2 linked regions of the Microbulbifer sp. GL-2 genome follow. The protein of the gene in region 1 interacts with the protein of each later gene in a pairwise test. Links are inferred from orthologs where the notes say so. Each region holds a gene or a part of one and is shown in the gene's direction. Other genes may lie near its edges.

Region 1 (7,076 bases):
GTCTTACCGGCACGAATATTATTATTGCGAAGCTTATTGGCTTCGCGGATAGCGTTGACTGTCGTCTGATAGCGTCGCGCGATAGTTGAGAGGGTATCCCCGCGGCTGATGGTATATCGTTGCCAAGTTACCCGCTGGTCTTCGGGTAGTTTCTCGAGTGCGGCTTGGAATACCTCTTGGTTTCCGATAGGAATCAGTAACTGGTGACTGCCGTTGGGGTCAGTGGCCCAGCGGTTATAACCCGGGTTGAGTAGGTAGAGCTCATCGATTTCAATCTCGGCCAGCTCCGCGGCCTGTGCCATATCAATTTGGCTGCCGACATTGACGAGGGCGTAGTAAGGTTCGTTGGCGACATTGTGCAGTGGCACTTTATAAAAGTCGGGGCGTGAAACAACTTCCGCCAATGCGAGTAGTTGCGGTAGATACCGTTTGGTTTCTCTCGGCAGTTTTAGCTCCCAGAAGCTGGTACCCAGGCCCTTGCGGCGGTTGCGCTCCACAGCTCTGCGCACGGTGCCTTCACCGGCATTGTAGGCGGCCAAGGCCAGCTCCCAGTCACCGTCAAAACGCTCTGTCAGGTATTTGAAGTATTTAACTGCTGCCTGAGTCGATTCATGCACGTCACGGCGACCGTCATACCACCAGTTTTGTTGCAAGCCGAATGAGCGGCCGGTAGAGGGGATAAATTGCCACATGCCGGAAGCTCGCGCATGGGAATAGGCAAAGGGGTCGTACGCGCTCTCAACGATTGGCAGTAGAGCGAGTTCGAGAGGTAAGTTTGCTTGTTCCAACTCCTCGACTACATGGAATATATAGCGACGCGAGCGCTCGCTTACGCGTGCCATATAGCCTTCATTGCGTGAAAAATAGGCAATGTAGTCCTGGACTTTCGCATTATCGACGTGGTGGTTTAGGCGAAAACCGCGACGCAGGCGCTCCCAGATATCTGTTGGAGGAAGGGTTTCCTCTTTTGGTTTGGGAGTAGAGGCAGCAACGCTACTCGCAGTTGTGGTTTCTTTTGCTTGGGTAGTTTCGCTCTCGGGCGTAGTGCCTTTATTCGGCAATTGAGAGCAAGCCCCAACCGTGGCAGCTAAAAGCGCCACGGCAAAATTCTTATGAACCATGATTGGTATCCGCGAGTATTTCTTTTAATTCCCGACTCAGGTCGCGCTTTGGCGCTTATTTTATGCTGACACTGAGTATTAGATCCTAGCCATAGGATTCTAAATAGCTGGAATAGTTTCGGTCAACGTAACCGTATAAAATATAGACAGCTCTTTTACCGTTGATTGTTACAGGATTCTAGCCGAGGTCACTTTGTCAGAAGTGGTCTTTCAGGTCGCGAAGGCTTGAAAATACTTCAACTTCGTTCAGGCCTTTGGGGTTTTCACGACCCAAGTGTCGCGCACCACTCTGCATAACCTCGGTAATATGGCAGCGCAGGAAGGGATTGGTCGCCTGCTCTTCGGCGATATCAGATGGCAGTGTCGGCTTACCGGCAGCCCTGAGCGCTTGGCAATCCTGCAGTCTCTGAGTTATTGCAGAGTTGTCCGGCTCAATAGTTCTGGCAAAGTTGAGGTTGCCAACTGTGTATTCATGGGCACAGTAAACCCTCGTTGTGGGAGGTAAGGCGCTGAGCCGTTGCAGAGAATGGAACATCTGTTCGGGGCTGCCCTCAAATAAGCGCCCACAGCCAGCGGCAAATAGGGTGTCGCCGCAGAAGAGATGGATTTGCGTATTACCATCGGTCTCTTGCTCACTGAGGATTAGTGCAAGATGATCCAGGGTGTGCCCGGGAATGCTCCAGACCCTTATGGGGGTTCCGAGAACCTGAATGCTGTCCCCCTCACCGATGGTATTTGTTACCTCTCTGACTGAGTTGGGCCCAAAAACCGGGCATTGGTAGCGCTTATGTAACTCTGCTATGCCGCCAGTGTGGTCAAAATGGTGGTGGGTGATCAAGATGCCATCCAGTGAGGCTCCCTGGAGCGCCTGGACTACAGGAGCAGCTTCCCCTGGATCGACAATCCAGTGCTCATCACCATTTGTAAGGTGCCAGATATAGTTATCATTGAGTGCGGGGATAGGTGTTATTGAAAGCATGTTAATCCTGCCTGCCATCTGGGGCTGGAAACGATACCATGTAACCAGAGTGGTAGTGTGCTGAAAGCGCTTTCGGTTGGCCCGATTTAGCACATGGCAAATAACGCCACCTTATCTTGTTAAGATCAGGGGTTTTGCAGTCAAAACCCACACTGGGTGGCTTTAAGCGCTGGTTTTGCTGGTTTCCAATGGGAGATTGAATGACTGATAAGTTCAAGTCACGGAGTGACTCGGATCCGCCGTCACTGGCAAAGGCCTGTCCGGCGCTATCTCACTGGTTTTCCAGTAGTTTGGGACAGGAAATCCTGTCCCAGCAGTTGGCGCTTACCCAGCCATTGGTGGATGGCTTTTTTGGCTATCACCTACTGCAGGCAGGGGTTACAGACGCTGTAGATTTTGCTGCCTCCAGTCGTATCAATCATCGCTTTCGTCTTGCTACTTGCCCAGAGCAGAAAGGGGCGGCACAGGTGGAACTGGAGAACTTGCCTCTTCCGTCTGAATCTATTGATGTTGTTCTGCTGCATCACTTGCTGGACTTTTCTGCACATCCACACCAGGTCTTGCGGGAGGCCGCTCGGGTGCTGATACCCGGGGGTCATATGTTACTAATGGGCTTTAACCCTTTTTCCCTTCTTGGTTTGTCGAGGTTACTGTTCTCCCGCGGTGCCTACCAGAGGGGCAACCAAATGCGCGCGGCTCGGGTTGCCGATTGGATGAACCTACTGGATTTACAGGCGGACCGGGTTCACCGCGGGTTCTTTCGGTTGCCCCTGCAGCAGCGCGAGCTACTCGCTAAAACCGCGTGGATGGAGCATCTGGGCTCCCGCTGGCGCTTGCCTTGGGGGGCTTTTACATCATAGTCGCGCGCAAAGAGGTGGCGCGTGTGCGCACCATAAAAATTAACTGGCGCACTGAACGAAAACCCGCCTTGGTGGCCACACCCACGAGTCCCCGGGTTGCGGCGCGGAACAAGTATCAGAAACACTGATCTTCAACTTTCTTTTCGTGAATCGGTTACTTCCCTAATTTTTTGGCGTTGATTTTGAAACAAATAACTATCTATACCGATGGTGCCTGCCGTGGCAACCCAGGCCCCGGCGGCTGGGGGGCTCTTCTGGTCTTTGGTGACCTGGAGAAAGAATTGTGTGGTGGCGAGTCTCACACCACTAATAACCGGATGGAGCTGATGGCAGCGATTCAGGCCCTGGAGGCATTGAAACAGCCATGCCAGGTTGATCTACACACCGATTCCCAATACTTGCGTCAGGGTATTACCGGTTGGATTAACAACTGGAAGAAAAACGGCTGGAAGACTGCCAGTAAGAAGCCGGTTAAGAATGCTGATCTTTGGCGCCTGCTGGATGAGAGCGTTGCCCGGCACCAAGTAGAGTGGCATTGGGTTAAGGGGCATGCCGGCCACCCGGGTAATGAGCGAGCGGACCAGTTAGCCAATCGCGGTATAGATGAGCTGGAGTCCTGAGGGAGTGTAGAGAATGCGTCAAGTCGTCCTCGATACGGAAACAACTGGCCTTGATCCGAAGAGTGGCCACCGGATTATCGAAATTGGCTGTGTGGAACTGGTTAATCGTAAGCTTACCGGGCGCCATTACCACCAATATATCAACCCGCAACGGCAGGTAGATGATGGTGCTATCGAAGTTCATGGCATCACTAACGAATTCCTCACCGACAAGCCGGTCTTTGCACGGGTTGCTGATGAGTTTATGGATTTCTGCGAAGGGGCCGAGCTGGTTATCCACAATGCCCCCTTCGATGTCGGCTTCATCAATTCTGAGCTGAAACTGCTGGGTAATCCGCGCTGGAAAAACGTGGCTGCTCATTGCACGGTACTGGATACCCTGGCTTTGGCCCGTGAAAAACATCCAGGCCAGAAAAATAACCTGGATGCTCTGTGCAAGCGCTATTTTGTCGATAATTCCCAGCGCGACTTGCATGGTGCACTACTGGATGCGGAGATTCTCGCCGACGTCTATTTGATGATGACCGGCGGTCAGACTGATCTGGTGCTGGCACAGGGTGGGGATACGCAAAATCAGGAGGAAGGGGAGACGGGGCAGAGTGAAGCGGCCTCGACAGCCATTCGCAGGCTCCCTGCAGGTCGTGAGCCCCTGCTAGTCGTCCAGGCAGATACTAAGGAACTGGAGGCCCACCAATCCATGCTGGCCCTGCTGGAAAAATCCTCAGGGAAGCATTTTTGGTAAGAAAAAAGCCGGCAATGCCGGCTTTTTTCTTAGGTGTTGATCAGCTTTTAGGTCACTCTTTGCGGGCCCTTACAGTGGGAGCCTACCCTACAAGCCCCTTCCAGTTATCTTATATCGCGTAGACGACACAAATCAAAGCAACAATACTGAGTACGATGGTGTATGGAATAGCCATCACCACCATGCGCCCGTAGGATAAGCGAATCAGCGGAGCCAGCGCAGACGTCAACAGAAACAAGAAGGCTGCTTGGCCATTGGGAGTGGCGACACTCGGCAGATTGGTACCTGTATTAATCGCTATCGCCAGCTTATCAAAGTGCTCCCGGGTAATATCGCCAGCAGTCAGTGCAGCTTTTACCTCGTTGATATACACAGTAGCCACGAACACATTGTCACTGATCATGGACAGAATACCATTGGCCAGAAACAGTAACCCAGGCTGGTGCTCCAGTTTTTGTGATAGTACAAAGTGGGTTACAGGCTCAAAAAGGTGCTGTTGGTGAATTACCGCGACAATGGCAAAAAATACTACCAGCAGGGCGGTGAAAGGCAGGGCCTCTTCAAAGGCATGGCCAATGCGAGCTTCCTGAACAATACCGTTAAAGGAGGTCAGGAGCACAATGATCATCAGGCCAATAATGCCGACCTCGGCTACATGGAAGGCCAGGGCGAATACGAGTAAAAGGGCAACGATACCCTGCACCCAGAGCTCTGCTACCTGTGCAGAGGTGCGCTTTTTCTCTTCTTCTCTGGAGTAATTTAACAGCACTTCACGCACTGCGTGAGGCAGCTGGGCTCCGTAACCCAAAATTTTGGTTTTCTCCAGGATTACGCAGGTAATAAGCCCTGCAAACAGAGTGGGGATGGTGACAGGAGCCATTTGCAGGAAAAATTGAAGAAACTCCCAGCCAGCTTTCTCGGCAATCAACAGGTTTTGAGGTTCACCAACCAGTGTGCATACGCCCCCCAGAGCCGTTCCCACGGCCCCGTGCATAATCAGGCTGCGAAGATAAGCGCGGAACTGATCGAGGTCCTCACGGTGATATTCCACCACATGTTCATCATTGGAGTGGTCGTGATCATGGTGGTGATGAGGCTGTTGGGAGGCAACCCGGTGATAGACCGAGTAAAAACCCACTGCAACCGCAATCAAAACGGCGGTTACTGTTAGTGCATCAAGGAATGCCGAGAGCACGGCAGCGACTGCACAAAAAAGCAGTGACAGCATGCTTTTTGAATTCACGTTAATCAGGATCTTGGTAAATACAAAGAGCAGCAGGCTCTTCATAAAATAGATCCCGGCTACCATAAACATCAGCAGCAGGATAACTTCAATATTTTCGACTACTTCATGATAGACAGCATCAGTGCTGGTCATTCCCATCAGTACTGCTTCGATCGCGAGTAGTCCTCCCGGCTGAAGCGGGTAGCACTTCAGTGCCATTGCCAGGGTGAAAATGAATTCTCCAATGAGTACCCAGCCGGTTATAAACGGTCCACTAACGTAAAGTATTAGTGGATTTAAAAGAAGAAAGGCAGCTATTGTCAGCTTGTACCAGTCTGGGGCCTCGCCGAGAAAATTATCGGCAAAAGCCCGGCCAAAACCGCTACCCGAAGCCGTAAGTGCATTGTTGTAAGTGTTCATCATTTACTTCCCTGGTTAACCCAGTATTCGGGTCAAATTGGAGTGTCGGGTTTTCCCTGCCCTGTACGGCATTATCGGGGGAGCCCCAGCCGCGTTCTTTCCTTCCTTTGCGTTCAGCCCTTAGGGTTGATTGTTTTTTGTGCGCAAGCGCAAAAAAAGTGCACACCGGTACACTTGAAAGTAGCAAACGCTACTGGGTTTTCTGGAAAATTCAAGTAATTTAGGGGTTCAGCGGGAGTAGAGCGGGATTTGTCGAATATTCGGTGGAATTTATTTGCGGAAAGGTGGACTCTTTCCTCTATTGGTATAAATTGCCCTTTACCTAACCAGAGCTTATTGCTTTGGTTGTTTTTTGTTCGGTTACAGGAAGAGTGCAGCGGTGCAGGCAAAGAGTGAATTGCGCAAGATCAACATCACTTCTGTCAATGTGGTCAAGGATGAGCTGGTAGTAGCAATAGATAGTGCTACCTCTCACTTGGACAAATTTACAGCAGATACCACCCAGAAGCAGTCGCTGGAGCAATGCTTGGCTGCTCTCAGGCAAGTTAGCGGCGTTCTGCAAATGGTGCAGCTTCATGCTGGTGAACTGCTTGCCCAGGAAAAAATTACAGCTTTAACCGAAGTGCTGGAAGGGCGTCAGCAGGCCACAGAGGAACTATTGGAGGCCCTGGGTACCGGCTTTTATGTGCTGGGCCGTTATCTCGATTTTGTGCAGAGTCGGGCAATAGCCAGACCAGAGCTACTCATCCCTTTTATCAACAACCTCAGAGCCGCTCGCTCTCAGCCACCGGTGCCCGAAAGCCACTTCTTTCGCTGTAACCTGGATGCTTCGATTCCCGGCATGGGGGCATCGGCAGTAATGTCAGAGGACCTGCGCAGCTTTGTCCGCAGATTCCGTCATATGTACCAAGTTGGCCTATTGGCGTTATTGCGTGGTAAACCCCGGGGCCCGGCTTTTACCATGATGGCTCGAGCCTTGGAGCGAATTGCCAGTATCACTTCGGGGCGCCCGAACGGACGCTTATGGGTCGTGGCTGGTGCAGCCCTAACTGGTATGGCCGCGTGTGAGATGCGTATCAGTCGCTCCCGGGTCATGGTGTTTAGCATGT
Region 2 (7,897 bases), 290 kb from region 1 along the record:
GAAGGTAAAACCCAAAGAGGCCCTGGAGCGAGCAGAGCAGTGGCGGCCCTGGCGGGCATATGGCGCCATTTTGTTGTGGCAGTCCCTGAAATCTGGAGAGAAAAAATGATTGTCTACGAGAGTTACATCACGGAGCTGGGTGATGTTGCCATCGCGGCCTGTGAGCTGGGGGGAGAGGATATCTCCAGGGGCATCGTTGCACTCCGGTTTTACGATGAGGAGCGCCCACTGCAGCTTGGGGCCGGTTGGCAGCGGGGCGCCTCGGAGCTGACAGATTTAGCGGCCCTGCAGCTGCGGGAATATATTGCCGGCCAGCGAAAAAGTTTTGATCTGCCACTGGCGCCACAGGGTACTGAATTCCAGCGCCAGGTTTGGGATGCGCTACTGCAAATTCCCTTCGGTGAAACCCGCAGTTACAGCCAGCAAGCCCAGTGGCTGGGGAAGCCCCGTGCTATTCGTGCGGTGGCGCGGGCCAATGGTGCCAACCCGGTTGCTGTGGTAATTCCCTGTCACCGTGTGATCGGAGCTAATGGCAGTCTCACCGGTTATGCCGGTGGCCTGCCTTTGAAGGCACGCTTACTCACCCTGGAGGGAGCCAACTTTGTAGGCCAGGGAGAGTTGCTCTGATACACAGGAAATGAAAAGCGCAAGGTTCATCCGCTAGCCACAGCCCTCCTGGCACGGGATAATATGCGGTTCGTAACCAGATCGAGCCGGAGGCCAAATGCTGTACAGATTGGGGGATAAAGAGCCACAACTGGAGGGCGAGGGCCACTATATCGCACCGGGTGCCCATGTAATTGGCGATGTGCGTATGCTCGCACACAGCTCCGTATGGTTTAACGCAGTGGTGCGCGGTGACTGTGCGCAAATCACAATTGGCGAGAATAGCAATGTACAGGATGGCTCAGTGCTGCACGCGGATCCGGGCACACCAATGACGATTGGCACTGGTGTCACCGTAGGCCATAAAGTGATGCTGCATGGCTGTGAGATAGGTGATTACAGCCTGATTGGTATCAATGCCGTGATCCTGAACCGAGCCAAGATTGGCAAGTGCTGTATTATCGGCGCCAATGCGCTGATAACCGAGGATACGGTGATCCCCGACTACTCCATGGTGGTGGGCACCCCCGGTAAGGTGATCAAAACCCTGGATCCAGCCACCTATGAACTACTCAAAGCCAGCAGCGACCACTACGCGGCCAATGGCAAGGTCTTTGCCAATGAGCTGATCCCGCTTGAGGCTGAAGATGTCTGAACAACCGGTAAAAACTGTGGTGCCCAAAGAGCGCCCGGTGAAGTCCCCCTGTATTTCCGTGTGCGCTCTCAACAATGATGATGTGTGCGAGGGCTGCTTCCGCAGTGGTATGGAAATCAGCCGCTGGGGCTCTATGAACAATGATGAGCGCCGCGCGGTGTTGAAACTCTGTACTGAGCGCGCGCGGCAAATGGGCCGACTCTGGTAAATAATCGATAGCGCTTTGTCGGGGCCGAGCCTCGCAGGGCCCGGAACCAAACGCAAATATGACCCAACCCTTTGTCCACCTAAGAATTCACTCCGAATTTTCCCTGATTGACGGCCTGGTGCGCATCAAGCCCGCAGTCGCTCGCGCCCAGGAGCTGGAAATTCCGGCCCTGGCCCTCACCGACCAGTGTAATCTCTACGGCCAGATCAAATTTTATCGGGCCTGCCTTGGCGCTGGAATTAAACCTATTACCGCTGCGGATTTCTGGCTCAGTGAGGGCGGCGAAGGCAAGCCCACACTGATCACCCTTTACGCTATGAATGGTGATGGTTACCGGAATATTACCGAACTGATCTCCCGCGCCTGGATGGAGGGGCAATACCACGGCAATGCCTATATCAAGCGCGAGTGGGTAAAAGAGTACAGCGAAGGGGTACTGATGCTGTCCGGTGCGAAATATGGCGATGTGGGCCGAGCCCTGGTTGCCGGGCGTCGCGCCCAGGCAGAGGAGCTGGCCAGGGAGTGGGCGGAACTGTTTCCCGGTCGCTACTACCTGGAATTGCAGCGTACGGGCCGTGCCGGCGATGAAGATTATCTGCATTCGGCCGTAAACCTTGCCCAGATATTGAACTTGCCGGTGGTGGCCACCAATGATGTGCGTTTTATGGAGGAGAGCGAGTTCGAGGCCCACGAGGTGCGTGTTTGCATCCACGAAGGCCGCGCCCTCGACGATCCCCGCCGTGAGCGCCGTTATTCCGCCGAGCAGTATTTCCGTACTCCCGAGGAAATGTGGGAGCTGTTCAGTGATGTTCCCGAGGCCCTGCAAAATACGGTGGAGATTGCCAAGCGCTGTTCCGCACCGATTCAGTTGGGCAAATATTTCCTGCCGGAATACCCGATTCCCGAGGGGATGACCGAAGACCAGTTCTTCGAAAAGGTTTCCTATGAAGGCATGGAGCAGCGTCTGGAGTCGATTCTAGACAAATCCTCGGCCGACTACGCTGAGCGCCGCAAGATATATGAGGAACGCCTGCGTTTTGAACTGGATATTATTATCCAGATGGGGTTCCCCGGTTACTTCCTGATCGTGATGGACTTTATCCAATGGGCCAAGGAGCAGGATATTCCAGTGGGGCCAGGGCGGGGTTCTGGTGCCGGCTCGCTGGTGGCCTACTCGCTGGATATTACCGACCTGGATCCGCTGCAATATGATCTTCTGTTCGAGCGATTCCTTAACCCGGAACGGGTTTCCATGCCCGACTTTGATATCGACTTCTGTATGGAGAAGCGCGATCGGGTAATTGGCTACGTAGCGGATAACTACGGCCGCCAGGCGGTGAGCCAGATTATTACCTTCGGCACCATGGCGGCAAAAGCGGTGGTGCGCGATGTGGCGCGGGTACAGGGCAAGTCTTACGGCCTTGCCGATAAACTGTCAAAGATGATTCCCCCGGATGTAGGTATGACCCTGCAGAAGGCTTTTGAGCAAGAGGATGTGCTGCGGGAGTTTCTCGATCACGATGATGAGGGTCAGGAAATCTGGGAGATGGCGCTGCAACTCGAAGGGGTCTCCCGTAACGTGGGCAAGCACGCCGGTGGTGTGGTTATCGCCCCCACCAAGCTTACCGACTTTGCGCCGCTCTATTGTGACGAGACTGGCGCAGGTCTGGTAACTCAGTTCGATAAAAACGATGTGGAAGATGCGGGCCTGGTGAAGTTCGACTTCCTCGGCCTGCGGACGCTGACCATCATCGACTGGGCCAAGCGCATGGTGGATGAGCAGCGCGGCAGAGAGGGGCTGGAACCCCTGGATATAGCCGAGTTGCCCCTCGACGATGAAGAAACCTTCAAAATGCTCAAGCGAGCCGAGACCACAGCGGTGTTCCAGCTGGAATCCCGTGGCATGAAGGACCTGATCAAGCGCCTGCAACCGGATAACCTTGAGGACATGATCGCCCTGGTGGCTCTGTTCCGTCCGGGCCCACTGCAGTCGGGTATGGTTGATGACTTTATTAACCGTAAACACGGCCGTGCACAGGTAGCCTACCCGGATGCCAAATACCAGCACGAGAAACTGAAGCCTATCCTGGAACCCACCTACGGGGTCATCGTGTACCAGGAGCAGGTGATGCAGATCGCCCAGGAGCTGGCGGGATATACACTCGGCGGCGCCGACCTGTTGCGTCGAGCCATGGGTAAGAAGAAACCGGAGGAAATGGCCAAACAGAGGGCCACTTTTGAAAATGGTGCGAAAGAGCAGGGCATTGACCCCGAACTTGCGATTAAGATCTTCGACCTGGTAGAGAAGTTCGCGGGTTACGGCTTTAACAAGTCCCACTCGGCAGCCTACGCACTGGTGTCATACCAGACTGCCTGGCTGAAGGCGCACTATCCGGCCCAGTTTATGGCGGCCACCATGTCTTCGGATATGGATAAGACCGATAAGGTGGTGACCTTTATCGAAGAGTGCCGGGCCATGGAGCTGGTGCTGGTACCCCCGGATGTGAACCTGGGCAGTTTCCAGTTCTCAGTGGATATCGATAACCGCATTATTTACGGTCTCGGTGCCATCAAGGGATTGGGAGAGGGGCCCATTGAAAATATTATCGCGGCGCGGAAGGAGGGCGGTGTCTTTACTGACCTGTTCGACTTCTGCTCGCGTGTCGACCCACGCAAGGTGAACAAACGTGCGCTGGAGGCGTTGGTGCGATCCGGTGCCCTCGATAGTATCGGGCCGGATACCGGTGGCGCTGACGGACTGGATTATTCCCGTGCAGTGTTGTTTAACGCTCTGGATGAGGCGGTGAAGGCGGCGGACCAGCAAAAAGCCAATGCCAATGCCGGCATGATGGACCTGTTTGGTGAGGTGGTGCCCCAGGCATCCGATGGTGATGTGTATGAGGATTTCCGTCGCACCCGCTGTTGGAGTATCCGTGAGCGCCTTGAGGGTGAAAAAAATACCTTGGGGTTATACCTGACGGGCCACCCCATCGACGAATATGCCGATGAGCTAAAGCACCTGGTGAAGGCGCGTATTGCCGACCTGAAACCGGGCCGCGAGTCGCAAAAAGTAGCGGGGCTGGTTGTCGCTATGCGGGTGATGAAGACCAAGCGTGGTGACACCATGGCAATTATTACTCTGGACGATCGCAGTGGCCGTATCGAGGCGGCTATGTTCAGTGAGGCTTTCGGTGAGCATCGGGAAAAGCTGGCCAAGGATGCACTGTTGGTGCTGGATGGTCCTGTAGCGAATGATGACTACAGTGGCGGTCTGAAGATGACGGTCAATGGAGTGTCCACTCTGGATGAGTTACGTCAGAGCAGTGTGACTGGTGTACGTCTTCAAGTAATCAGTGGCACCGCGACGCCGGGACTGGCCAAGCGCTTGGCCGCATGCCTGCAGCCCTATACTGGCGGTCAGTGCAGGGTCAACCTGGAAGTGTTGCGCCACGATGCGCGAGGTCTCTACCGCCTTCCACCCGAGTGGAATGTGGAGCCGAATGATCAGATGGTCCAGTCCCTGAAGGAGTTACTGGGACGTGAGCAGGTGGCACTTCAATACGCCGAACGGCGTTAAAGTCCACCATACTCGACTGGTTGGTTCTGTACAGTTAAGCTATGCCGCTGTGAATGCCCAGTGGCGTTGAAAAGAGTTAAAGGCGCAGATTTCATGAATTTCAACTTTCTCGAGTTTGAGCAGCCAATTGCAGAGCTGGAAAGCAAAATCAAAGAGTTGCAGCTGGTTGGCGACGACAACGAACTGAACATTGCCGATGAGGTAACCCGGCTGCGGGAAAAGAGCAAAAACCTGACTGAGTCCATTTACTCCGACTTGACTCCCTGGCAGGTTGTCCAGGTGGCGCGACACCCACAGCGTCCTTATTCCAAGGACTATATCGAACGTCTGTTTACCGATTGGGATGAGCTGCATGGTGACCGCCACTTTGGTGATGACAAAGCTATTATTGCCGGCATTGCCCGCCTCAATGGCAAGCCGGTGGCAGTAATCGGTGAGGAGAAGGGGCGCACTGTCAATGAAAAGGTGGCGCGCAATTTTGGTATGCCCAAGCCTGAAGGCTATCGCAAAGCTCTGCGTATCATGGAGATGGCCGAGCGTTTCAAGATGCCGGTACTCACCCTGATTGACACCCCGGGAGCTTACCCTGGTATCGATAGTGAAGAGCGCGGTATCAGTGAGGCTATCGCCCAGAATCTGGCTGTGATGTCTCGCCTGCGCACACCGATTATTTGCACCGTGATTGGAGAGGGCTCGTCTGGTGGCGCTTTGGCTATCGGTGTCGGCGATCAGCTGAATATGTTGCAATATTCCACTTACTTTGTGATCTCCCCGGAAGGCTGTGCCAATATCATCTGGAAAACCGTGGACAAGGCACCGCTGGCCGCTGAGGCTATGGGAGTGACCTCCAGCGTGTTGGAAGAGCTGGGCATTGTGGATGAAACTATTGCAGAACCTCTTGGTGGCGCACACCGGGATCCGGATACCATGGCTGCTCGCTTGCGAGAGCGCCTCAGTGAACAGCTGGATCAACTGAGTGGTATTCCCATCGATGAGTTGCTGGAAAAACGCTACCAGCGCCTGATGAGCTACGGCAATATCGTTTCTTAATCGTTATTTAAAATCTAATCCGGCTGGAGTCATTGATCCCAATGTGATTCGGCCGGAAAGATCAATACCAACTGTATAATAGTACTCCTCCTTTTTTTATTGCTCGTTATTAAACGGCCCCTCCGCTGCTTTGTTATTTTGTATATTTACTCTATATGAAGCCTTTTTTTGGAAAAGTCTGAATAGTATAGATACGAAATTATAAGACGATTCTACTGCGGGTAATTTTGAAAAGTGCCTTTTTATACAGAGTATTTGTCTAGTTGTTAAATCCTGCCTCTTGGTACTTTTATGGCTGGAAATCTATTTTTGGATTAATGTTTGTCTGTGAGCTTTTCATTTTGGCAGCAGACTGGAATCCCACTCCAAAACGTGTGATTAAATAAATTTAGCTGCATGATTTTGTGAAAATAAAATAAATCTCCCTATGGTTTCATCCTTGTTGCCCCGGTTTTAATCCGCAATATCCCATTTTACCACTCTGTCCAATGGAACGTGAGCCAGACACAGGCAAACTAATGGTGGGTTGATAGAGACACATCAATCGTTGCAATTTCCCAATGAGTCTGTAATCCCCGGGGTTGCAGCGAAAGGTTTGGTTGAGCCTGAACTCCCAAACAAGCCATAGAAAATCAATAACTGGGTAGCTAATAATGAAACAAAAATTATTTTACAGAGATCGTCTGGCGCTTACGATTTCCATTGTCATTGGGGCAAGCTGCATGCAGCCGGTGGTAGCGGCAGAAAGCGAAGTTATCGAGGAGATAACAGTAACCGGCATTCGTGCCAGTATGACAAATTCAATGGATAAAAAGCGGGATAGTGCTGGTGTTGTGGATGCCATATCCGCAGAGGATATGGGCAAGTTCCCGGATTCCAATCTTGCAGAATCTCTGCAGCGAATTACAGGGGTTTCAATTGATCGTCGCAATGGCGAGGGCAGCCAGGTGACTGTGCGTGGATTTGGCCCGGATTATAATCTGATCACGCTCAACGGCCGCCTTATGCCATCCAGCTCATTAAATCAAAATGGTGGTGGTGTAGATCAGGGGCGTGCCTTTGATATGGATAACCTGGCTGCAGAAAGTGTGAAGGCGCTGGAAGTTTACAAGACAGGACGTGCGGATATTGCCTCTGGTGGAATGGGAGCCACAATCAATATTGTTACTCAACGCCCGCTGGATGATCCAGGCTTGAAAATGTCGCTTGGACTAAAAGCCCTGAGAGATACCACCAACGAAGTCGGTGATGACTATACACCGGAAACATCAGGGTTGTTTAGTTGGACTGATGAAGATGAGAGATTTGGGTTTTCCTTAAGTGGCTCCTATCAAAGTCGAGATAGCAGTGCCAGCGGAGCCTATGTCAACAATTGGAATACTGAGGCATACGATGGAACTATTCCACAGTCACCCGGTGATAGTTCTGGTGAGCCAATACAAATTATTAATGAACCCGAATTAGGAGGGCTGCGGTCTTTGCCCACCGACCTCCGATATATTCATTCTGACCGTGAGCGTACACGAATAAATTCACAACTTACCTTGCAGTGGCGTCCCACAGATACTTTAACCGGTACTGTCGATTATACCTATGCCAAACAGGATCTTTATGAAAATCGATCAGAGTTATCTGCCTGGATGGATACCTATAAAAGTGACATCGTATTTGATGATGGATCAGTACACACGCCAGATCTGTACTGGGAGGAGCGTCGGGAGCAGAACCCAAGGGATATAGGCTTAGCCCTACAGCAGCAGAACCAAGTCAATACACTGGAATCTCTGGGGTTGAATTTGGT

Evidence for each region. The genes of interacting proteins can lie anywhere in the genome.
Region 2: the proteins of dnaQ (region 1) and dnaE interact in binary tests that used the Escherichia coli proteins (3 or more experiments, as listed by UniProt). The link is inferred for Microbulbifer sp. GL-2 from one-to-one orthologs.

Annotation. Positions count from the first base shown.
Region 1 is NZ_AP019807.1:3,317,008-3,324,083, forward strand. What follows is about bases 2,622-5,457. They hold dnaQ (DNA polymerase III subunit epsilon), read left to right. Parts: upstream 2,622-3,593; coding sequence 3,594-4,322; downstream 4,323-5,457. Other genes in these bases: GL2_RS14555 (class I SAM-dependent methyltransferase), read left to right, coding at 2,622-2,960; rnhA (ribonuclease HI), read left to right, coding at 3,143-3,580; nhaB (sodium/proton antiporter NhaB), read right to left, coding at 4,432-5,457. Outside these bases: GL2_RS14545 (LysM peptidoglycan-binding domain-containing protein), read right to left, coding at 1-1,121; gloB (hydroxyacylglutathione hydrolase), read right to left, coding at 1,318-2,100; more of GL2_RS14555, read left to right, coding at 2,301-2,621; more of nhaB, read right to left, coding at 5,458-5,967; GL2_RS14575 (hypothetical protein), read left to right, coding at 6,347-7,076. UniProt on the Escherichia coli protein: DNA polymerase III is a complex, multichain enzyme responsible for most of the replicative synthesis in bacteria. The epsilon subunit contain the editing function and is a proofreading 3'-5' exonuclease.
Region 2 is NZ_AP019807.1:3,029,306-3,037,202, forward strand. The notes cover bases 1,205-5,246. They hold dnaE (DNA polymerase III subunit alpha), read left to right. Parts: upstream 1,205-1,527; coding sequence 1,528-5,046; downstream 5,047-5,246. Other genes in these bases: GL2_RS13230 (gamma carbonic anhydrase family protein), read left to right, coding at 1,205-1,261; GL2_RS13235 (DUF1289 domain-containing protein), read left to right, coding at 1,254-1,469; GL2_RS13245 (acetyl-CoA carboxylase carboxyltransferase subunit alpha), read left to right, coding at 5,140-5,246. Outside these bases: GL2_RS13220 (DNA-3-methyladenine glycosylase 2), read left to right, coding at 1-109; GL2_RS13225 (methylated-DNA--[protein]-cysteine S-methyltransferase), read left to right, coding at 106-627; more of GL2_RS13230, read left to right, coding at 725-1,204; more of GL2_RS13245, read left to right, coding at 5,247-6,096; GL2_RS13250 (TonB-dependent receptor), read left to right, coding at 6,750-7,897. UniProt on the Escherichia coli protein: DNA polymerase III is a complex, multichain enzyme responsible for most of the replicative synthesis in bacteria. This DNA polymerase also exhibits 3' to 5' exonuclease activity. The alpha chain is the DNA polymerase catalytic subunit.